3 regions of the Paenibacillus sp. FSL E2-0177 genome follow, and region 3 is predicted to be linked to each of the others. Evidence: predicted binding sites of a transcription regulator. Region 3 holds the regulator's gene; each other region holds the start of a gene.
The links. Region 3 encodes LexA, which represses DNA repair genes until DNA is damaged. Its sites were predicted from a motif close to CGAACATATGTTCG; they were not measured.
Positions count from the first base shown of each region.

Region 1 (7,737 bases), 1.3 Mb from region 3:
TTCTGAATATCCGTCATGGCAAGCAACACAGCCTTGGTCAGCAGATCTGCCTCTCGGCTCCATTGCGGCTTCGCTTCTGGCAATTCAATCTTTTCCTTGCCCATCCTGCTCACCAGATTTGCCAGGTACACAAAAGGCCGGGCCAGCTTGCGTGCTACGAGAATGACGCCCATCAGGAGGATAATGAACGGAAACAACGAATAGCAGAGAATGGTCCGAAGGTGCCCCATCAGTTGATGATGGATGACACTAATCGGCGAAACGACCACAATTCCCCATCCGTTGGCTGGAACGCTGGAGTATCCGGCAAGCATTTCAACGTCACGGGTGTTACGCACTTGCTGTTCCCCACTCTCCCCATTCATGAGTTTCTGCACAACCTTGTTATTGCTGACATCCTCCCCAATGAGCTGCTTATCCGGGTGGTACAACAGATGCCCACTTGAATCCACAATATAATAATAGGAGCCAGAATCGTCCACGTTATTGTCGCCAAAAATCATAGACAAAATATTGTTCTCCTGCAGATAAAATGTGCCGCTCAAAATACCGCGATATGTACCATTCTTGCTAAAAATCGGCTGACTCATAAAAACGATTAGTCTCTTTGTGGTTTGGGTCATGTAGGGGGAGGATATGTAAGGTTTTTTTAACGCCAGAGCTTCCAAACCGACCTTAGAAGTAATATGGTTTCCTGCTGACCCCAAACTAGTCGGTACTACATTGCGGATCAGCCCGTCGGCATCGAGCACGGCGATAGAATTGAAGTAATTGCTACTATTACGCATCAGTTCCAAATTATCATCCACTTGCTTCGGCGTTGAGGTTTCGTCATCGGAGAGTGTGTCAGCACTGTATTCCAAACTGCTGCGCATGGACTGAAATAAGGAATCCATTGTTTTGGTCATTCGGTCAGCGTTGTAGTAATTCAGATGGAGTGTAGTCTCCATCAATGATTGTTTTTTAGACTCGTAAGAGCCAATCAGAAGGATGCTTGAGGTTAGTAGAACCACCAGCGTAACCAAGCCCGTAAGCAGCGATGTAAGACTGAGCTTTTTACTTTGACGCGGGTCGGCTCTTCTCAGTGTAAGCAAACTTTAACCCTCCTTGGTTCTTGAAAACTAGATTAATTAATAATACAACAAATTAAGATGTTATTCGACAGTAATCAAAAGGCTCGGATCTCTCATACCACTCTGCTTACCGTTTGATATACGGCGGTTCATGAAATCTTCCATATTAAAAAAACTCCTCTCCAGAGCTTGTGATTAGACAAGCACTGAAAAGGAGTGTTATCGTCAGGGTTCTGTGTGTTACAAAACAATTCCTAGACACACAGAACCTTTAGCTTTTAACGGAAGTTTTACTCAAGAAAAACAAAAAAAACCTTGATTTCTCAAGGTTTTCACTGTGATGCCGAGGACGGGGGTCGAACCCGTACGGTACTCACGTACCGCAGGATTTTAAGTCCTGTGCGTCTGCCTGTTCCGCCACCCCGGCATATTATGTGTTGAAGCTTCATACGTTGTTCACATATAACGCGACAAGAAATATAATATCATGAATATCGATAACGCGCAATCCTTTTTCGAAAAAAAATTATTCACAATAAAAATAACCCGTTCAGCCAGAACCGATACGGGTTATTATAAACGCGGATTATCTACGCTCGTCACTTCTGCTTCTCATTCCGGCAAGACCCAAAAGTCCAAGCAGACCGAGCCAGCCCCAGTTAGATCCTTTGTTAGTTGCAGCATTCGTTGTTGTACTAGTTGCACGGTATTTGCCGGTCTGTGTGGTGTTGGTTGCCGGGTTGACAGTGCTGTTGGTTCTGTAGTTATTTCGGGTGTCATTGTAGTTATTGGTGTTGTAGTTGTTAGGTCTGTAATTATCATCGATGCGGATCTTATCTTTCATAATGCTCTCATGCTGATTCAGCGTTCCCGTGGTGCCGTTCATTAGATTGCCTTCCGTGTTCATCATCCGAGTGTGTTCCGCAGTCCCATCCATCCCGGTATTCGCGGCTGGGATACCGCCCAATGCTGCTGATCCCACGGCATTTGATGCATAGCTAGCTCCCATTAGACTCATTGATAATACAGTACCGCATGCAAGGCTTGTTATCAGCTTGTTCACAGTGTTATGCCTCCCTTTAAGGTTAGTTATCACTGATAATTTCCCCTTGGACGGCACTGTCTATGCATGGTGGTTTTACTCTTTTACTACATTAACTGTCTTAGTCACAGCATCATAAGTAACCTTTGCTCCAAGCGCCTCAGCCAGCGCACGTATGGGTACATAGGTTATTCCTGTATCAAGAACCCCATCGGTAAGCTTGCGGCCGTTTAGGTTAATGGTCACTGTAACGTCTTTGTTCACCTGATCATCCCCTCCGGTAATCTTTTTTAAAGCCTCTTTGGCTTGGTCCGTCGTTGGACGTTTACCTGCCCGAAGTTGATCTATAGTTAATCCGAAAGTCATTTGCAGATGTGAATAATCTTTAAAAGAGGTCCAGTCCCCGCCCCATTCTAAACCAAGCCGCTTAGCCTCCTGTACAACCTCTTGCCAATCTGCTGTCTTATCCTTATCACCATCACGATTGATATCCCAAGAAAGGCTAGTGCCATTCGGCAGCAAAAGCGCAAAATCAAACGCAAGACCATAATTATGATAGCTGGTACCGCCTTTAGCGTTGGTAACTATCGGTCCTGGTTTGCTTCTACCCTGCGCATACAAAGCATTTTGCTCAGCAATGGTCCGTAGACCCTGAGTAATAACGATAGGGACTCCTCTCGCATGGCTTTGCTGAATCAAAACATTCGCACCTGCCGCCAAGACAGGATGAAGCCCGACCAGACGCGCCGCGGATTTTTCCCTCAATTGCTCCAAAGTCAGCATAGAATCACCCCTTTGGTATATTCAATGATGCCGCTGCCCTATTTGCCTGTACCCCTGTCCCCTTTAGGATGATTTCCACAAAAAAGGACAAAATATTTAACGAAAGGTGGGAGACATATGGATATTCATAGCGATAGCTATAAAGTTGCAGCCCTTAGTGAACAGGAAGAAGCACTGGAAATTATTCGGAATGCTGAAGCTTCCATTGCACATCTGACCGGTAATCCTACCGTTACCTTAATCGCTTATGAGAAAAGCGAAGGCAACGGTTCTCAGCATTAAACGATGTAGACCTCGACAATATCATCCACATCGATCCACTTCCATTCCTCCGCCCACTGCAGCTTAAACTCACGCGAGTGGGTGTGAATGGAAGTCACAAAACCACTTAACATTGTATTTTCAAAAGGGTCAAAAAGAACAACTGTCACTCGTACATGACTCCGCAACGACAAAGCCAGTGTACATTCAATCTCCTCCAGCTTCTGCTCATCCAGAATAGGCTTGATGCGGCGCAGCGTTTCCCGTTCATCTCTTATAATTCGTATCTTATGCTCCGGCAGCATCATGCGGCTGCTTTCCCACAGCCCGTTTTTCTCCAGCTTTTTGCCCATGGTAACCCCTCCTTAATTATATATCTATTCCTCTGAACACGAACGTATGTTTGTATTATATCCGCATCTTCGCATATTAATCAATAATCAGGAAAAAGATACCTTTTTAAGGGTCACTCTTTATTCAAAAGATGTATATCTATTCAAGATAAAATTCGCAGCAAAAAGACGCTGACAGATAAACTGCGCAGCGCCTGATTTGATTTATTCTTGAACAACGTCCCCAGACTCTGAGGTAGCCTGACCTTCGGAATCTATAAGTCCTGTTGCTTCTCTTGCCTCGTTAAGCTTGGAAATACCGAATAACATCGCTATATCAGCCTTTTGATTCAATTCATTAAATTGCTCAGCCGTAACATTTGCGGAATCTGCGCCCTGAGAAGCCTCTTTTTTTAAAGAATAAGCACTTTCAAAGGAAACTTTAGACTCTTCAAGCAACTTACGAATGTCTTCAGGCAAGCTGGAGGAAATTTTTACTTTCTCGGCTTGATTCGATAAATCAGTTGCGGTACTCTGGAATTGCTTAATTTTCTTCTCCAACTGCTTGTCCGTGAGTTCTCCTGCTGAATAACCAGCAATGGCTTCGTTGAACTCCGCTAAAGAAGTTTTTCCTGACTCTTCAAGTTTAGACATTTCATTGTAGAAGTTTTGCACGGTCTCCTGCACTTCTTCCTCCGTGGCAGGTGCCGATGAAGTTGAATTATTGCTGCAGGCGCTAAGGATGACAGTCATCATCAGCATTCCTATTAGTAAAGCTTTTTTCATTATTTATCCCTCCACTTAACAGGATAATGTCGGTTTGTGTAAAGCGCAAATGAAATATATGTAAAATGACTGTTATGTTATAATTATTTTAATTGTGATCAGGAAAGGAGAGTATTTATGCCTTATTGCACCACCTGTGGAGCGGAATACAAGCAGGGCGCTAAATTTTGTGGAGAATGTGGAACCAGCCTTGACGGTACCGCTCCAGTAACCGCTCATCGACCCGCAGTAGATAATCATGTCATTCAAGAAGTCGTGCTCTGGAAAGGCAAACCTGCCGGCATCTCGGATCGACTCAAAGGAATCGTAGGACTTAACACAACTTCATATACCATTACAAGTCAGCGTATTATGGTAAAGACCGGACTTATCGGTAAAAATGTTGAAGAAATCGAATTGCTGCGCGTACGCGATTTATCCGTAAAACAGTCTATAATGGACCGGATGCTTGGCATTGGATCATTAACTGTATTTTCTGATGATGCCTCAGCGCCTCAGCTTCTTTTTCGAAAAATCCATGATGCCCAAACCGTCAAAGATGTTCTGCGCAAAGCCGTTCGTGACGAGAAGATCGCCAACAACATTAGCTACCGCGAGCAAATTTAAGACGTTCATACGTAAAAAGGCCCCGGAAAACCGGGGCTTTTTGCTTGCGCTTGCACACTTGAAGTACTCTTTTTTAAGGAAGATAAAATGCCCCCGCTGGGATAACCCCCTTGGTCTGGCTAGGACTCTCCCACTGCAAAACAACCCGGGCGTCGCCCGCATTCTCATAATACTCCACCTTTATTTCATACGGCTTTCCTGCAATCAGGTTTATGCTCCCTTTTCGTTCCTGGCCGCTCTGATTCACCCAACTATCAATGACTAGCCCGCCATCAATCCATACCCGTATCCCATCATCAGAGTAGGAATAAATGGTATACACCTCGCTAAAAGCAGCCGTCAGCTTCCCACTCCACCGCACAGAGAATGCATCTACACGAATGGCAGGATCAGGCGAACCTTGTCTCCATGAAAAGTTAATATTGGCATCCGTACGCAACAGTGCAGGCGTGCCGCTGAGCGTCATGTTATTGTAATATTGCCCACATAGTCCACTCTCCAGCACACTATCCCCGATAGCAGCGAAAGCGGCGGCCTCAGCAGCATACTCCTCTCGTGTGAATACCATTTTGTCGTTCATAAAAGCTTTTATCACAGCGTCGGTATTCTTCTCATAGAGGAGTTTCCCCCAGGTCAGCTGATAAGACCATTTGGGCTGTGTTTTGGACAACAGTTCAGCAGACGGAAGCTCTCCATTCTCACCAATCGCAATCAGCTTGCCACGACCCAGATCCCATAAATTATCATAATGACTAATCTTGAAATCCGCGTCATAAATGTCGAGCGCCAGCACATCTACCTTATCACTGCCCGGATAGTATTCTGCCGGCTCATCACACCACTGATTTTTTGCATTTGGACTCCAAACCCACAATAAATTATGCAGCTTATGATAATTGGTAAAACGATCGAACATAAGGCTCCACAATGCAGCGTAATTGCTCTTTTGCCCCCACCAAAACCATCCACCATTCATTTCATGATACGGCCGCCAAAGTACAGGAACCCCTGCGTCATTAAGCTTTTTCAGCGACAAGGCTATCTTATCCAGATCAGCTAACAGAGCATTATACTGGGTGGTACCTGGGGTTATATATTTATCAAAATCAGCATTGCTTAGGCTCGTATTTACATTCCCCCAAGTTGGCGCTGTCCCCGGTAATGCAGCGTGATAACACATCGTTACGATCCCGCCGGCCCTAGACCAGCGTATCGCACTGCTGACGACCCAATTCCGTTGATTGTCAATTAGAGCCTGTGACTGATTATTGATTGCGCCCAGCTCGTAGCCATGCAGCGCAGCATATTGCCCGCTGGTATTTTTAAGCTTCTCCATGAGCTCGTCTGCACTTTCCAAATAATCATGTTGGCCGCTTATCACACCCTTTCCCTGCAAGTAATAGAGGGTATTCAGCAATAGCTGAGCCGAGGACGACAGCCCCGAATCCGCCGGAGCCATTTGTAATCTGCGAAAAGCCATCTGCCACTGCACATCGCCCACGAACCTTGATGCTGAATCAACCATCTGACGAATAATCCGCTGCTCCATCTATTCTCACCATCCTTTTAAATCTTTTTAAGTTATAGTATGGGGACAATAATGACATGAACTCAGCGAATGGACATGAAGTTGTAAAATAAGTTGGGACGATATAAGGAACTGCTGAATAAATTCACGGCTCAACAAAAAAAGGAGCTCCGCGGCTCCTCATTACTTTTTTTCTTATCTCGTGTACCTTAAAGGCAATAGTTCAGTGATTTCATATTTAGCTAATCGGTCATCCTCCGATACAATTATCTTGCAATCTATTCCATAATCCGCAATTAACTCTCGGCACATGCCGCAGGGAGAGACTACTTTAATCTCTTTTTCCTCGCTGTCTGGGTCAGAATGCCTTACCGCAACAATCGTATCAAATTCCTTATAACCTTCGGATATCGCTTTGCCAATCACCATCGCCTCTGCACAGACTGTAATCCTCCCCATGCTGGCTTCCACATGTACCGCTGTAAAAATCTCTCCTGTTTTAGTACGAAGCGCTGCACCCACATGGTGCCGTCCCCATTCATAACGCCTGGTAATTATATCTTCGGCAGCCGTAATAAGCGTCTGATCCTCAATGGTAATTATGTACTCCATATCCAGTTCCGTCCTCCTTTATTTTACCTAATTATATTAAATCGCACTGAATTATGATATAAGATATACTATTTTAAGTGCCAAAAAAGGAGGAGCAGAATTGAAAGTAAAAAAATGGATCTCCAGTCTCATCATTGTTGCATTACTTGCTTTGGCTAGTTACTGGTTTGAACAAAACGGAGAGCCTACAGACCCCTCGTCTCCATCCGATTCGAGTGTTGTTCAGCTAACCTTCCCATCAGACCGCTATCCTGAGACCGCCAAACATATTCAGGATGCCATTGCGAAAGGTGAATCCGCCACATGTACGATTAACCGAGAGCAGGCTGAAGAGAACCGTAAAGAGTCCTTAAAAGGGATCCCCACTAAAAAGGGGTATGACCGGGATGAATGGCCAATGGCTATGTGTAAGGAAGGCGGCATTGGTGCCGACATTGAATACATAACGCCAAGCGATAACCGCGGGGCAGGAAGCTGGGTTGGCAATCAGCTGGAGGATTATGCAGACGGAACGCGGGTAGAATTTATGTTTAAATAACGGTCTGTCTGACCAGCCCCAGGCAACAGAATAGCCCCACCTGGCATTCGCCAGATGGGGCTACACTGCACATCAGCTAACTTAGAATAAGCAAGCTTTAGTGATGATAACCAGCAAGATGAAAAGTACCAGAATTGCTCCTGTTGAAGTCCAAGGACTACACACCGGACCTACTG
Region 1 is NZ_CP150307.1:5,237,063-5,244,799, forward strand. It holds gene MHI25_RS23405 (sensor domain-containing diguanylate cyclase) at 1-1,094, opposite strand, end outside; tRNA gene MHI25_RS23410 (tRNA-Leu) at 1,415-1,500, opposite strand; gene MHI25_RS23415 (WGxxGxxG-CTERM domain-containing protein) at 1,660-2,136, opposite strand; gene MHI25_RS23420 (M15 family metallopeptidase) at 2,212-2,898, opposite strand; gene MHI25_RS23425 (hypothetical protein) at 3,016-3,180, shown strand; gene MHI25_RS23430 (YolD-like family protein) at 3,177-3,512, opposite strand; gene MHI25_RS23435 (hypothetical protein) at 3,717-4,277, opposite strand; gene MHI25_RS23440 (PH domain-containing protein) at 4,395-4,883, shown strand; gene MHI25_RS23445 (glycosyl hydrolase) at 4,957-6,432, opposite strand; gene MHI25_RS23450 (cytidine deaminase) at 6,607-7,023, opposite strand; gene MHI25_RS23455 (NucA/NucB deoxyribonuclease domain-containing protein) at 7,124-7,561, shown strand; gene MHI25_RS23460 (hypothetical protein) at 7,643-7,737, opposite strand, start outside.
Region 1: MHI25_RS23430 (YolD-like family protein) is a predicted target of LexA. The motif match lies at 3,552-3,565, and genes of this name have one in related genera.

Region 2 (7,737 bases), 290 kb from region 3:
CGAATGACTCTGAGATTTCTTCCAGTTTCTCTAGACGTTTAATATACGTTTCCAGTGTTTCACGGCGAGCACCAGGTCTAGCAGCCGACAATGCGTCAGCGGCACCAACCAACATAGCAATAACCGAGGTAGCTTCGCAGTCTCCATGATGAGATGCGATACTGTTGATAACAACCGGATGTTCTTTATATTTCTTCGCTAGTTCAACGCCGATCTCAACATGCGAACCTTCCACTTCATGATCCAGCGCTTTGCCGATATCATGGAGTAATCCTGCACGTTTTGCAAGCACGATGTCTTCCCCAAGCTCACCGGCCATCAGTCCTGTTAAATAAGCAACCTCCATGGAGTGCTTCAATACATTTTGACCATAGCTTGTACGGAATTTCAGACGCCCCAGAATCTTGATCAAATCTGGATGCAAACCGTGAACGCCCACTTCGAAAGTAGCTTGTTCACCATATTCCCGAATCCGTTCGTCCACTTCTTTGCGGGATTTCTCCACCATCTCTTCAATACGAGCGGGGTGAATACGTCCATCAGCCACCAATTTCTCAAGTGCCGTACGGGCCACTTCACGGCGGATTGGATCAAATCCTGACAAAATAACTGCTTCCGGCGTATCATCAATAATGAGGTCGATACCTGTAAGAGTTTCCAAAGCACGAATATTACGGCCTTCACGACCGATAATCCGACCTTTCATCTCTTCATTCGGCAACGTAACAACTGAAACCGTTGTTTCCGCTACGTGATCAGCTGCACAGCGTTGGATAGCGAGTGTGATGATTTCACGGGATTTCTTATCCGCTTCTTCTTTCGCCTGCTGTTCAATTTCTTTGATCATTTGTGCCGTTTCATGGCGAACTTCTTGCTCAACATTGCTAAGAATGATACTTCTTGCATCTTCGATGCTTAAATTGGAGATACGTTCCAATTCAGTGACTTGGTTTTTGTAAATAACATCAATTTGCTGTTGGGTTTCATCAATTCGTTTCTCTTTGTTAGCTACTTGTTCTTCTTTTCTTTCAAGCGATTCCATTTTTTTATCCAGAGATTCTTCCTTTTGCAGCAAACGTCTCTCTTGCCGTTGGATTTCATTCCGACGTTCACGAGTTTCTTTCTCAGCTTCAGTACGGATTCTATGGACTTCGTCCTTAGCTTCCAATACTGTTTCTTTCTTCAGCGCCTCAGCGTCCTTCTTCGCATTCTCAACGATGACAACGGCTTCTCTTTCTGCGCTTTGGATTTTAGCTTCTGCAAGGGATTTACGAATAAAATAACCGAACCCAAAGAATATTGCAGCTACAACGAGAACGATAATGACCCAGATCCATGATTCCAGCATCTGTTCACCTCCTCGTTGGTTCCTCTCCAAGGTATATCCCTGGGAATTGTGCAGTTGTTTAACTATCCGTTCATCACCATACAAAAAACCGGTAAACAACCGATTGCCATACTGCACATGCTGCACATGCACACTGCCCGCCTTATCCGGCGATTACATTTCATATGAGTTGTACGTGAACCGTTTAAAACAGTCTCCTTTTTGGGAAGGAAAAAGGATTCTAATTTTATGCCGATTCATGTTATATTTTATTATTTATAAAAAGACATTGTCAAGAGAGTCGATATACGCATTAATGTCAAGAGAATCAGTGATTCTAGTAAAACTCCTCATCTTCACCTTCATAATTGTCTTCCGCAAGTAAAGTATTGATCACTTGGCGAACCATATCGCCCGAAAATCCACGGCGCATAAGGAAGGCTCCAGTCTTTCTTCGCTTATCTGAAGCTTCTCCACGGATGAGATTCCATTTCTTGCGCCCAGTTTCGAGTGCGCTCTCCAGCTCTTGTTCAGGAGTAATATTCTCCAAAGCTTCCGATATAAGGGTTTTGTCTATCCCTTTCTCACGTAGCTCTTGTCGAATCCACATCTTCCCTTTCCGCTGGTTCGCTATTCGTTGCTCTGCCCATTGCTTAGCATATAAAGGGTCATCAAGAAGTCTTTCCTCCTGCAGCCGCTGCACCACTTCCGCAATAATAGTCTCTCCTATTTCCTTCTGGCGTAAACGGCGAGTCATTTCCATAGCGGTGCGTGGTTTACGTTCTAGATAACGGAGGCCTTCTACATAAGCTCGTTGACGCTCATCAGCTACAACAATTTCCACCAAATCAGCCTTCATAAAAGAATTACCAGTAATCATTCGATATTTAATCATGACGTCCTCGTGCACAGTCATGTTATATGCTCCGAAATGTATGATATAACGGTGGTCAGATTTCTTTTGACGTTCTACTTTAGTGATCTCTAAGAGTTCTCCTTCAGGAAAATCAGATAACACCTGCTCATCTTGTTCTTCTGCTTCAAAATCCAGTTGTATTACCATAGTTGTTTGTCACCTCGTAGCAATAGATCGGTTATCGTCTTACTTTCGTTACTTGTTAAGAAAAGACACCCTGCAACAATCAATCACAGGGCGTCCTATTGCTTAATATACTATTCGATTTCGAGAAGCAATTTCTCTTCTTCTTCTTGCTCTGCAATAATATCTTCATTCTTCGGCGCAGCAACAATAGTGGATAAATTACTTGCTTCACGGATCTTATTCTCAATAATAAGGGCAATATCCTGATGTTCCTTCAAAAACTGTTTAGCATTCTCACGGCCTTGACCGAGACGCTCGCCTTCGTAGGAATACCATGCACCACTCTTATTCACGATATCCATTTCAGTACCGATATCTACAAGACTTCCCTCTTTGGAAATCCCTTCACCGTACATAATATCAACATCAGCCTGTTTAAAAGGAGGGGCTACTTTATTCTTCACAATCTTGATCTTAGTACGGTTACCAACCACATCGTTCCCCATCTTGATGCTCTCTACGCGACGTACATCTAAACGTACAGAAGAGTAGAATTTCAATGCACGACCACCCGGAGTTGTCTCAGGGTTACCGAACATAACACCGATCTTCTCACGAAGCTGGTTGATAAAGATAGCGATCGTATTGGATTTGCTAATGGCACCAGAAAGCTTACGAAGTGCTTGAGACATCAAGCGAGCCTGCAATCCGACGTGGGAATCACCCATATCGCCTTCAATTTCAGCCTTAGGTACCAAAGCAGCAACGGAGTCAACGACAATAATATCAACGGCTCCACTACGAACGAGTGCTTCGGCGATTTCCAGCGCTTGTTCACCCGTGTCTGGCTGAGAAAGCAGCAACTCATCGATATTTACGCCCAAGTTACGTGCATATTTCGGATCAAGCGCATGCTCGGCATCGATAAATGCAGCTTGTCCGCCTTGTCTTTGCACTTCTGCAATAGCATGAAGAGCAACTGTTGTTTTACCTGAAGATTCCGGTCCATATACTTCAATAATACGTCCCTTTGGAAGTCCGCCTATACCTAACGCAATATCAAGTGCCAAAGATCCGCTAGGTACAACTTCCACTTGCATATGCGTGGATTCTCCCAGTTTCATTACCGAACCTTTACCAAATTGTTTTTCTATTTGACGAAGCGCCATATCAAGCGCTGCACGACGATCTGACAATCAGACCACTTCCTTCACTGTTTATAGTAATATAATAACGTGTTTTTAAGGTCTTGCCAAGCTTTTTTTCGAACATACATTCGTTTTTTTTGTCTTGGGCGTTATTTATCCCTTTTATTGTAAGCCTCCCTCCGGAGATAGAAGTTAATTAAATTCCCCACTTCACCGGACATCAACGACTTATGATCATGAGTAGCCATCGTGATCAAAATCTCTGCAAATATACAAAAAACCGCAGCAAAGAAATCTCAGTGCCACGGTTCTTCCGTATGTGTTTATTATAACTGGGCTAATCTCCCATTACAAGTCTGAACCCTCAAGAGGTGTCTCCACCTTGCGTTCCTCAAGTCTCCGCCACAGACGATACAGCAGAGCCTTTACAGTACGCAACCGGATATTTTCCCGTGTACCTTTAAGATTAAGCTCATAGACCTCTGTCTTACGTCCCCGTTCAGCCAAGCCGATAAATACAAGTCCAACAGGCTTGCGTTCAGAATAACCCGGTCCGGCTACACCTGTAACAGATAAGCCGAAATCACTGTCTGCAATCATTCTCACTTGGTCAGCCAACACCTCGGCAACTTCTCGACTTACGGCTCCAGGAGCATTGGGTCCCTCCAAATAAGCACTTGGCACATTCAGTAGCTTTTTCTTTAGGTCATTCGAATAGCAGACGATACCGCCGGCAAACATCGAAGCACTGCCTGGAATATTTGTTATGCTCTCCATCAGCAAACCTCCGGTGCAGCTCTCTGCCGCACTTAAGGTCAGGCCGGCATCCGCCATCCAATCCACAATCAATTGCTCCAGCGGCACATCAATGTTCGCATACAAATGTTCCGGCAAAATCTCCTTGATTTGTTGTTCCAGTATCTCCAGCTTCTTTGTAGCTTCATGCTCAGAAGGGGCCTTTGTCGAAATACGAACAGTTACCTCTCCCTCTTTGGCATACGGAGCAATCGTTGGATCAGTCTGACTGCGAATCAGTTCAATGAGCTTGTCCTCCAGCAACGATTCTCCGATGCCGGCAAATTTGAGCATTTTTGAATAAAGCGGTGTTTCGTTCGTCAAGGCGTGCTGCTGTAGCCACGGTACTGCTTTATCTACGAACATCGGTTTCATCTCACGAGGTGGACCTGGAAGCACAATATAATATTTCTTCTCATGCTCAAAAGCAATCCCAACCGCAAGACCGATTTCATTCGGCAACGGTGTAGTTCCTTCAATTATAAGTGCCTGTTTGCGGTTATTTTCGGTCATAACGATCTTACGATCATCAAAGAAGCGTTGTACATGATCCATCGCCAAACGATCAATATGGAGCGTTCTACCTAGCGATGCAGCCAGTGCGTCTTTAGTCAGATCATCCTCAGTGGGGCCAATTCCGCCCGTAAAGATAATAACGTCGGCCCGACTCTGAGCGATCTCGATGGCTTGCTGCAGGCGGCTGCTGTTATCACCGACAACGGTTTGAAAGTATACATCGATCCCGATGGCAGCTAGCTCTATAGACAAAAACTGGGCATTACTATTCACGATTTGACCGAGCAAAAGCTCTGTCCCTACTGCAATAATCTCCGCTTTCATACCTGGCTTTCGCCTCCTCGTTATAATGTAGGTACACTGCTTTTGGATTTCAAAAAAGGTAATAGGTGCTTCACCTATTACCTTTCCTTGTATATCCAGCTTACATGCTTACGCATTATGCAGCTGTAGCAGATCCTTATTCTTCACAAAATAATCAATTCCAGAATAAATAGTGATCAGCGCTGCGGCCCAAATAGCAATATCGTCTACAGGAATACTGACAAATTGAAATGGGAAATTATTCAACAACAGCAGTGAGATCGCAACAATTTGTACAACCGTCTTTATCTTGCCCCATTTGCTGGCGGCAACCACTTTTCCCTCTAGCAATGCAATCTGGCGAAGTCCGGTGACTGCAAACTCACGACTGATGATTACAATAGCAATCCATGAATCGCATCTGCCCAGCTCCACAAGTGAAATCAGAACTGCAGATACCAGCAGTTTGTCCGCAAGTGGATCAAGGAGTTTACCGAGATTGGTGACCATATTATATTTCCTAGCAATGTAGCCGTCTATTCCATCCGTGCTGGCCGCAAGCAAAAAGATTACAGCTGCTACCAAATGATTAACAGATAGCTGAAACGAGCCCCAATGTATCGGTTCTGGATAAAAACTGAAATCCACCAGTAAAAAAAACATCATAATCGGGATCAGGCAAATACGAGCTAGCGTGATGCGGTTGGGCAAATTCACTGAAGTTTTCCTCCCCTAAATCGTTCATACAAATTGCCTAAATCAGGCTAATCCATTTCTACTTAAGCAAGTATATTATAGCAATAAATAGGTGTCAAAAAAACAGAAAGCACCCCGCGTTGTTAGTGCTAATAAGCACTGCGGGGCACAAAATTCTATTTCATGTTCATGAATTGTAGATCCAGCGGCAAATCAGCTTTACGCAAGATCTGAATAATCTGCTGCAAATCGTCGCGGCTCTTACCGGTCACACGAATTTGATCCCCTTGGATCTGGCTCTTCACCTTTAATTTTGAATCACGGATCAGAATATTAATCTTTTTCGCATTCTCCTGATCAATGCCTTGCTTAAGCCCTAAACGTTGACGTACAGATCCCAGGGAGGCCGGTTCTACTTTACCGAAATCCAGATTCTTTAGGGTAATGCCTCTTTTCACCATCTTTGATTGTAAAATATCAATAACAGCGTTGAGCTTATATTCGTCTTCAGAGGCGATAATAAGTGCGTCTTTCTCCAGCTTCAGACTGCTTTTGCTGTTCTTAAAATCAAAGCGGTTGTCGATCTCTTTCTCTGTTTGGTGAATAGCATTCGTTAACTCCTGCATATCCATTTTGGATACAATATCAAATGAACATTCTGAACTCATTAAACTCCACGTCCTTTATACAATTAGTCTGCTACTATTATAAGAGAATGGTACTATTAAGTCTAATTTTGGATAAATCATTATGTAGCTCACCCGACATAGAAAACAGCCCCACTAAGTGGAGCTTTTCCTTCGAGTGAGTTTGGTTCAAAGGGTAGAAACACGTCTCCACCGGAAGTACGCCGTTGGAGACGTTCATTTCTACAGCTTCTATCTGCTTCGGACCGGATTACGAAACATATCCAGAATTCCTAGCACAATATGTGCAATACCGAATCCGAGAATTCCGTATCCCCAAGCACCTGGTGTCAAATAGTATCCGATGAGACTGACAACAACCCCAAGGCCAGCTACAATCCAGCTAACTGTCATAAGATGTACACCTCACTTTGGCTAAAACTGAAAACATTCTTATGTTCTCCCTAAAGCCAAAGTCTATACATCCTATTTGTTATTCGCCTGTCCCTTCACTTTGGGTACCTTCACTTCCAGAACCGTCGTCAAGATTAAGCAGGAGACGTGAGGACGTCTTCTCATCCGTGATTACTTGACCATTTACGGTAATCTCAGTTGCTGGGGAATACCCAGACTTAATATACATGCCTTCACTGCCCAGAACGAAGTTCATAGTTTCTCCTGCTGCTGTATTTCCGAAGGAGAGTTTTTCACCTTTAGAGTTCTCGCCTTTGTAAACTTCAAGCCAGCTTACTCCGGATGCAACAATCTCAACCTTAACTTCGCTTCCGGCAGGAGCTGTAACCTTAAATTTCGTTGTTTTGCCTGACTTCCCATCTGGTGTAACTGTGATCGATTGAGGAGACGGCGTTGGTGTCGGTGTTGGCTCCGTAGTTGGCTCAGTAGTTGCTTCTGCACCTGCCGAGGAAGTAGGCGCTACTACACCGCCTCCTGATGCGGGTGGAGATGTTTGTGCTGTATTAGGATCCTGCACATTATTGGTGATATTTGTTTGATCAACTTGATCAGGGTCTGCTTTGTTTAAACTAGAAGCATAAATGTAAATCACCACAATAATCAATATAGGGAATGTCCACATCAGCACCGTTGGCAGCCATTTTGCATTCCGTTCGGTTTCGGGTCTACGGCTGCGCTTTTGAATCACCGTCTCCATGGTCGTGTCTGCGGGTGGTGCAGGTACGTTCCCATGCTCCTCGAGCAGTTCGTCAGGACTCATGCCTACTGCTTCTGCATACGTTTTGATAAACGCCCTCACATAAAAACTTC
Region 2 is NZ_CP150307.1:4,218,961-4,226,697, forward strand. It holds gene rny (ribonuclease Y) at 1-1,345, opposite strand, end outside; gene MHI25_RS18770 (RecX family transcriptional regulator) at 1,665-2,390, opposite strand; gene recA (recombinase RecA) at 2,501-3,565, opposite strand; gene MHI25_RS18780 (competence/damage-inducible protein A) at 3,866-5,152, opposite strand; gene pgsA (CDP-diacylglycerol--glycerol-3-phosphate 3-phosphatidyltransferase) at 5,261-5,848, opposite strand; gene MHI25_RS18790 (YajQ family cyclic di-GMP-binding protein) at 6,004-6,495, opposite strand; gene MHI25_RS18795 (hypothetical protein) at 6,706-6,867, opposite strand; gene MHI25_RS18800 (RodZ domain-containing protein) at 6,947-7,737, opposite strand, start outside.
Region 2: recA (recombinase RecA) is a predicted target of LexA. The motif match lies at 3,635-3,648, and genes of this name have one in related genera.

Region 3 (7,737 bases):
TGAAGTGACATTATATTGTCCTTCCTTTTCAAGGGTCCCTTCTGCTTGATAGACTCCTTTACCAATTAGCTTTCCCTTAAGCTCTACTTTCTGTCCCTCATCATCTTTATTCACAATTTCGAACAGAACCTCTTTTGCATCATCTACTGCCTCGTTATCTTGGGTCACCACAGCTTCAAAGGTTACCTTTTGATTTACAACAACTTCTTCAGGACTCCATTGTAGTTCGACTTTGATAGGTTCCATAGACATGTTCATATTCATGTTATGTATTTCTGAATGCTTGGTTCCATTTGAAGAACATCCACCTAGTACTAGAAGTGTTGCACCTAATAATACAGCGACTAATTTCTTCGATCTCATCATTCGGAGCCCTCCCAATCATTATCGAATAATAAAAATCTACCAATTCATGTTATACATCTCCATCTATTATACACATTATTATTGGTTTTTCAGTATTTTGCATCAATTCCGCATTAGTCTTGTGACTTAAATCATTTACTTAAAAATCTAATGAAATCCTTATGTTAGTATGTATGTACAGAAAAGCAGCGAGTTTCTTAGGATCTCAGAAGCTCGCTGCTTTTATAAAGTCTTTATGTTGGAGCTAATAGCTCTATATATCTTACAAGGATTGAACTAGTGGAAGAAGTTCCTCAAGGTGATTGATTTCATGATCCGGATGAATATCAAGACTAGGTGCTCTATCTTTTCTATTAATCCAGACCGTGGTCAACCCTGCTGCCAGCCCCCCACGGATATCCGTTGTCAGCTTATCGCCGACCATAACCGCTTGCTCAGGCGTTACATCAAGAAGCTCTAAAGCATGCAGGAAAATTTCCTTATCCGGTTTGCCTTTACCAAAGCTTCCGGAAATCACAATATGATCAAAGAAAGGAATTAACTCGGGCACACCATCTAGTTTCTCTTGTTGCAGTGCAGGACAGCCGTTCGTAAGTAGCAAAAGCTTCACTTGACCCCGTAACTGTTCCAGTACATGCATTGTTTCTTCATAGATGTATGGACGTTTTCTGCGCTCTGCTGCGAATTTAGTTGCCAAGGTCTCAGCTAGTGCTTCGTCTTCCACCCCTAACACTGCAAGTCCGCGACGCCAAGACTCTTTACGATATACCGGTGCAAGCTGCTCCAATTGACGGAATTCTGGCTGTTCACCTGCCGTAAAGTTAGCCCAGAGTGCTTCATAAGGATTAATTCCGATCATCTTTGTAAATGGGAACGTCTCATAAGATTCATACAAGCTACTTGCTTCCTTACGAACTGCAACTTCTAGTTCTTGTGGATCGATCGTATCCCCGGCGGCTTCACAAGCAGAACGAAATGCTTCTTCGACGCTCCGATCATCCCACAGCAATGTATCATCAAGGTCAAATAGTACAGCAGAAATTGGCATTACAGGTCTCCCTCTCCCTTTAACTGGTCTAGTTCTATTCGTGAACTACTTCAATGTTGTGAGCTTTAGCAAATGCTTCTAATCGTGTACTCATCGCATTAGTATCATAGCGATTCATAAGTTTTGTGAAAATCCATTTCGTACGTTTCCCTTTGTGCTTAATGACTACAGCTCCACGCGAAAGGGTGATTTTCTCAATATCTGCAGCTGGAAGTCCGCGTTCGCGATTGAATTTAATAGTGGACAGTCTTGCTTTTTCCACCTTCAAGTACGGACGACGGAAGAACAATAGCGCTGCCAGCAAATAGTACAGTACTACTCCCAGCCAATTAGCCAGCATGCCATTGCCTTTGGCCTGATCAATAGAACCAACTACCCAAAACATAGTACCAAGTATCACTAACACTACCGGAAATGCAATGTTGCGACCTTTAAAGACTTCGGCATTCTGGGTAGGAGATTTAGAGGCATAAATCGTATCCTTGCCTTGTTTCTTTCTTTGCTTGTTGATTTGCTGTGTGTTGCGTTGAACCATTCTTTCCCAAGAACGGGCCATGTGCGTTCCCCCTAGTCATCCTGAAATATCTATGAAAAGGAACAGCGAGCTAATGTTTAAGCCCCTTGTTACCTTGTTCATGCTCATCGTTATCTACTACTTCAATAGTATTTAATTGTGCTCGGAAGTTATTGCGGATATTCCCCAGGTAAATTTCACGAAGCTTGGCGCGTTCCGCCACTTCCTCTTGATTAAGGCCTACGCTCTTCTGTTTGCGTGCCAATTCGTTAATTCGCGCGACCAACTCATCAATATTCAATACTTTCCCTCCCCCTATAAATTAATTCTAACTCTGCCATGAGAAAAAGAGCTTGTCAAGGTCTACTCCCTGCAAGCTCTACTGGTCATTCTATTATGTTCTCAGAAAATTAATAAATAGGTAAAGTAAGTATGTCTCCAGCGTTAATTTGACTACTCTTAATCCCACTTGAACGTTTAATTCCTTCTATATAAACAACTGTCTTCATATCAGCTGGTTTATTCTTAAGAGCAATACTCCATAGTGTATCTCCACGTTCAACCACAATCCGCTTCTCTTCCTTCATTATAGTCGTCGATCCTGCAAACACATTTCCCACTACTGTTAGGCCAGATAATACTAGCACGAAAATCAATATTAACTTAATAAAGAAATCTTGACGGAACAACGAAATCATCCCTCCAAGCAAACGTTCCGTTATCTCTTTCACCTTAGCGGAATTACGGGCAACGTCATTATGTCCTATAGATTCAACCACAGGGGCCTTGTCGTAGATGCTGCGGTATGTACTGTATTTTAGCATAATCATCATCCTCCAAACACTTGTTCTTACTTTCGAATTTATAATAACACGAACATGTGTTTTGTTCAATACTATTTCAGAACAATTGTTCTCTTTTTTTCGAGAGACTCAAGCGGTTCATTTTATTATCATTTGTCTACCATTTTTTAACTCTAGCAGATTAATATTTATAATAGTTAGAACTTATGTTTGTGCGAACGGTAGTTCTATGTTATAATTTTCCCAAACATTACTATATGGGGTTGATTCCAATGTCAAAGATTTCAAGTCGCCAGCTGGCGATCCTGGAATTTATACGAAGCGAAGTCCGCAGCAAGGGTTATCCACCTTCCGTCCGGGAAATTGGAGAAGCTGTTGGCCTTGCTTCCAGCTCCACAGTTCACGGTCATTTGGACCGGCTTGAGAAGAAGGGACTTATTCGTCGAGATCCAACGAAGCCACGTGCAATAGAATTACTAGGCCAAGAGGATTCAGAGAATGTTCACCAATTCGCGCAGACCATCTCACGGATTCCTGTTGTAGGTAAAGTTACCGCCGGGGTACCTATCACTGCTACAGAGAATATCGAAGACTACTTCCCACTTCCTACTCACTATGTAGGTGACAACAAAGTATTTATGCTGTCTGTCATGGGTGATAGTATGGTGGACGCAGGCATTATGAATGGTGACTATGTGATTGTTCGCCAACAACAAACAGCGGACAACGGAGATATCGTTGTAGCCATGACGGAAGAAGATGAAGCAACCGTTAAGACCTTTTACAAGGAACGTGATCATATACGGCTTCAGCCGGAGAATCCAGCTTATGAGCCGCTTCGCCTTAATCGCGTAACTATTCTCGGAAGAGTCATCGGATTGTTTCGAGATATTCACTAAGTATGCACTTCTAACATAAAAGGCTGGTCCGCATATGCGGACCAGCCTTTTTTCTACGTTTTTTTGCTTTTCCAACCACTTACGAACACTTGTTCCCAATGGCTAAAATGGCCATTTTCTATGAATAACCCTTTAGGCGTTCTGCTCATATCCTAATTAGAAAGGAGTGTTGCGTATAATGCCCAACTACCGAATTATTGTAGATCTGACCCAACGAATGTTATATCTTCTGGACAATGATATTGTGATTAGAGGTTTCCCTGTCGGCATCGGTAAGATGTTAACCCAATCCCCAGTGGGTGAATTCACTATTATTAACAAACAACCCGACCCAGGGGGTCCCTTCGGTGTTTTTTGGATGGGACTGTCTAAACCACACTACGGAATTCATGGAAACAATGACCCTTCCTCCATTGGGAAAGAGGTGTCCCACGGCTGCATCCGGATGTACAACGAGGATGTGTTAGCACTCGCTGCTATTGTCCCTATAGGCACACGAGTAACGATAAGAAATTAAATTCGAATGGAGGCTCGGCAACCCCCAAATCACATTAAAAAATGGGGGTCATTACATAAGTAAGTATTTTTTCATTAGCATACTAGGAGTTTGATGATTATATGTCGAATATTGTTAACAGGATTGCAAATTGAAAAGGATGTGTTTAGTTTGAATAATTCAAAAATTAGAACCCTCGTCGATTTTAAAGTCGATGCACTGGGTAAGCTGTCCGGTTTACTTTTAAATGATGAACAAGCTAGTGGAAAAAAAGTGAATTTGCTCACCTCTTTTGGCAGCATTCAGGGAATCGTCTCTCCAACCGTCTCCAACAAAGAGGATGTATTTGATTTAAAATCGTTGATGGATGATGTAATTGTAGACGAATACATATCTTATTTGGGAGCAGAACACCCTGATAAAAATTTCAGCTATAACTTTGTTGTCCTCAATGACGTTACTGTAAGACCTTATGCTAGTTATGGGACTCCGATCGAATACAAACAGCTGATTGTTTATACCGATCATATCACTGCCTTCAATTTTCTATAGGTTTACATAATCACCTTAAAAAGCACTCTTGCAGCAACCCCCAATTTTGCATCATTTGCAGAATCGGAAGGTTTCTCTGGGTGCTTTTTTTGGGTTAATCGTGAAGTCGATCCTATAATTCCACGAATTTCCCTTTTAAAAGATACTAGTGGAGATCATTCAGGCATATCTTTCAATAAGCAACAATTTGAGTCTAATGAGATAACTAGGAGGTGTGATTATATGCTGATTATCCTGATGTACTTATTTGCTATTTTAGGAGTTGTTTTAATTCTAAGTGCCGCCATTATAAAATTGAAAACGCTATCTGCTTCATCTGAAATTTCTAAGCTAGTTAATGCGACCTCATCTTTTAACATCAGCTTCACCAAAACATTCATTCCCCCCAATCAATCTCACTTGATCGCACTTAACGAGCCTAATAAAAAATTAGCAATTGGCACCAAAAATCCGAAGAGTAACAAAAAAGCAGTAGCAAAGCTATACTCTTTTGATAATGTAATGGGATCCGAGATTGTGGTTAACGCACTCACCCTTTCAAAAGTCTCCAAAAGACATCAAAACAGCAAAACTACTGCAACAAGTGCAGATATTAATGTCCTTAAGGACACCGATGAAGAAGCTAATGTGATAGAAGAGCTTACGCTTAAAATATATATGAACAGCAAAGAAACGCCTGTGTATTGTATCTCCTTCTTGCCGGGTTTATTGCCTATTCAACAATCCGACAACCAGTACAAGGAAGCTTACTCCCAAGTACAACAATTGCATGCACTGTTCAGGTCAATCGTATCTGAATAATTAAGTTGTTTTTTGCGCAATAAGATGTGTGAATTATTTTTCGCAAAAGCCTTTGATGTAGACACCATATCGCCATACCCCCATTTGTTTTCGACATAGAAAAATCTAAAATTGCACACTAAACCCATCAAACTGGTGAATGCCCGTACCATGTTCCACTACCTTTTGCTCACGTAACTCACGAACTGCCTTTTCGACCTCTTGTAAAATAGATGGATCTAAACCCAGTGTATTATGAGAACCGAATACTTGGGTAACTCCTGGAATTTCCGTAATCTTTTCTAAGGATGCCACTAAATCAACCGGACTAGTCGAAGGGTAAAAGGCATAGATTGGCGTAACGTCATACAATAAATCACCTGTAAACAGATATCCGTTGGCATGATCAAAAAGGCTGATATGACCTGGCGAATGACCTGGTGTGTGGTAAATTTCTATTTTGCGCCCGCCTATGTCGAGCACATCCCCTTCTTGTAAAAGAGCTGTTGGTTTCCCTTGAAAAGGTATGTAGGTGTTAGGATCAAAGGTTTCAGGAACAGGAAGGGTGATGTCCCGGCTCATATCTTTTCGAATCTGGGCAAGGGACAAGCCTTTTATTCCGTTAATCAGCCAATCCTCATCCGCTTTATGAACATAGATTGTCTCGAATTGCCCATGACTGCCAATATGATCTGCATGCACATGCGTAGTTATGACAGCGATAGGTAAATCCGTTAACTGGTCCGTTATTCTTTTTATATTATCAATACCTAATCCCGTATCAATTAACGCGGCTTGTTTTTGCCCCAAGAGTAAAAAAGAATGCACCTTTTCCCAATGTCCATATTCACTGATTGCATAGGTGGTCGGATCAATTTCAGTTACTGTAAACCAACGATCTTTAATCAATTACACTCCCCCATTCCATTTTTCCCTTACATGCTCTTCTCCCTTACAATAATCCGCCTGTTCATCTGCTTGATAGATTTCTTGATAGGGCAAAATGTTGATTTTGCCTGAGTCTGGATATTCGCAAACATCTATTCCCTGATTCGTTCGGAGATCCAGATACCTGCATGGTGCATCGGAATGATTATAAAGCTGGTGCGCCCCTTCCGGTCCCATTTCAAAAAATATTACATCCCCTTCAGTAACCTCCGTAAAACCCTCGGGTGTTCTTAACATCGCTTTTCCCGCTAAAATCACAAATATTTCTTCAGCATTTCTATGAAAATGATAAGGAAAAGAATATTTATCAGGATCTAAAGATCTGATATCAAAAACTAAATGCTTGGAGCCCACCATTTCAGCTAACCTTTCACTCGTATGCCAAGCAAACTCTGGGATCGGGGACTGTTTTTGTGTAAAAGAGACCGTATTTTCATTAAAAATCTTCACCATCTGCAACACTCCTCCTTATGTTGTGCGTTCATTTACAACAAATAAAGAATCCCAGCTACAGCTAATGAAATAAGACCACCTAAAGCGGACCAATTCGCTACTTTTTTTTTAGCTTTACGGTCTTGCTTAGATTCCGAATAAAAGTTACCTCTTTGTTGTGTACCTGTCGTGAAGGCTCCAACACATATACCTGAAATTATAAAGAAGCCCAATCCTATGTAAATAAAAATTTGCATGAACTTACTCCTTCCCAGGAAAGAATTAGTTATCTATATATAAGATATTTTAACATTAAATCCCTCTACTACGTGCCCTGACTTTCGGACCCAGATGACGCTATTTGCTAATTTTCAGCCTTTGGAGCATGGTTTCGGACTCCAGTGACGTTATTCCTAAAAAAGAAGCTCATATTAGGTCTTTTTATTGCCAATTGCGACTATGGAGTCCTTTATTATCCCAAATGTAGGGTAAAGCTTCGTATAAGGTCTGCTGGATCCTATAGCAGGCTCATACGCGAAATTTGCAACCTCAGCAAACGAAAATTGGCGTTCGAATGAAGTAAGGTACCAAAAAGAAGAAGAAGTGTGCCAACAACCATTTTTTTGATTATGGTTATGGCACACCCCTTCTACTCCGCACAACTCCTTCGGCTCTGATCACACTTAATTCCTTTCAAGTTCAAGTGTTGCCAGTGAAACCATCACCCAAGGTGCAAACTTATTCGACGAATCCCCCTTAGGATTGTGTATCCGAAAAAGAAAAGCTTCCCCCGCCTGATTCTTCCAGACCATATAATCTTCTATCCCTTTATCACCGGTTGCCTGCAGATATAGTTCAGCAAAACCTAGAGGATGTTCAATTAGTTCCCCGCTATGGTC
Region 3 is NZ_CP150307.1:3,926,503-3,934,239, forward strand. It holds gene MHI25_RS17545 (FixH family protein) at 1-366, opposite strand, end outside; gene MHI25_RS17550 (HAD family hydrolase) at 629-1,414, opposite strand; gene MHI25_RS17555 (hypothetical protein) at 1,449-1,970, opposite strand; gene MHI25_RS17560 (DUF896 domain-containing protein) at 2,020-2,229, opposite strand; gene MHI25_RS17565 (LysM peptidoglycan-binding domain-containing protein) at 2,339-2,752, opposite strand; gene lexA (transcriptional repressor LexA) at 3,004-3,630, shown strand; gene MHI25_RS17575 (L,D-transpeptidase) at 3,809-4,147, shown strand; gene MHI25_RS17580 (hypothetical protein) at 4,298-4,678, shown strand; gene MHI25_RS17585 (hypothetical protein) at 4,901-5,479, shown strand; gene MHI25_RS17590 (MBL fold metallo-hydrolase) at 5,585-6,367, opposite strand; gene MHI25_RS17595 (cupin domain-containing protein) at 6,368-6,859, opposite strand; gene MHI25_RS17600 (DUF5316 domain-containing protein) at 6,892-7,095, opposite strand; gene MHI25_RS17605 (hypothetical protein) at 7,522-7,737, opposite strand, start outside.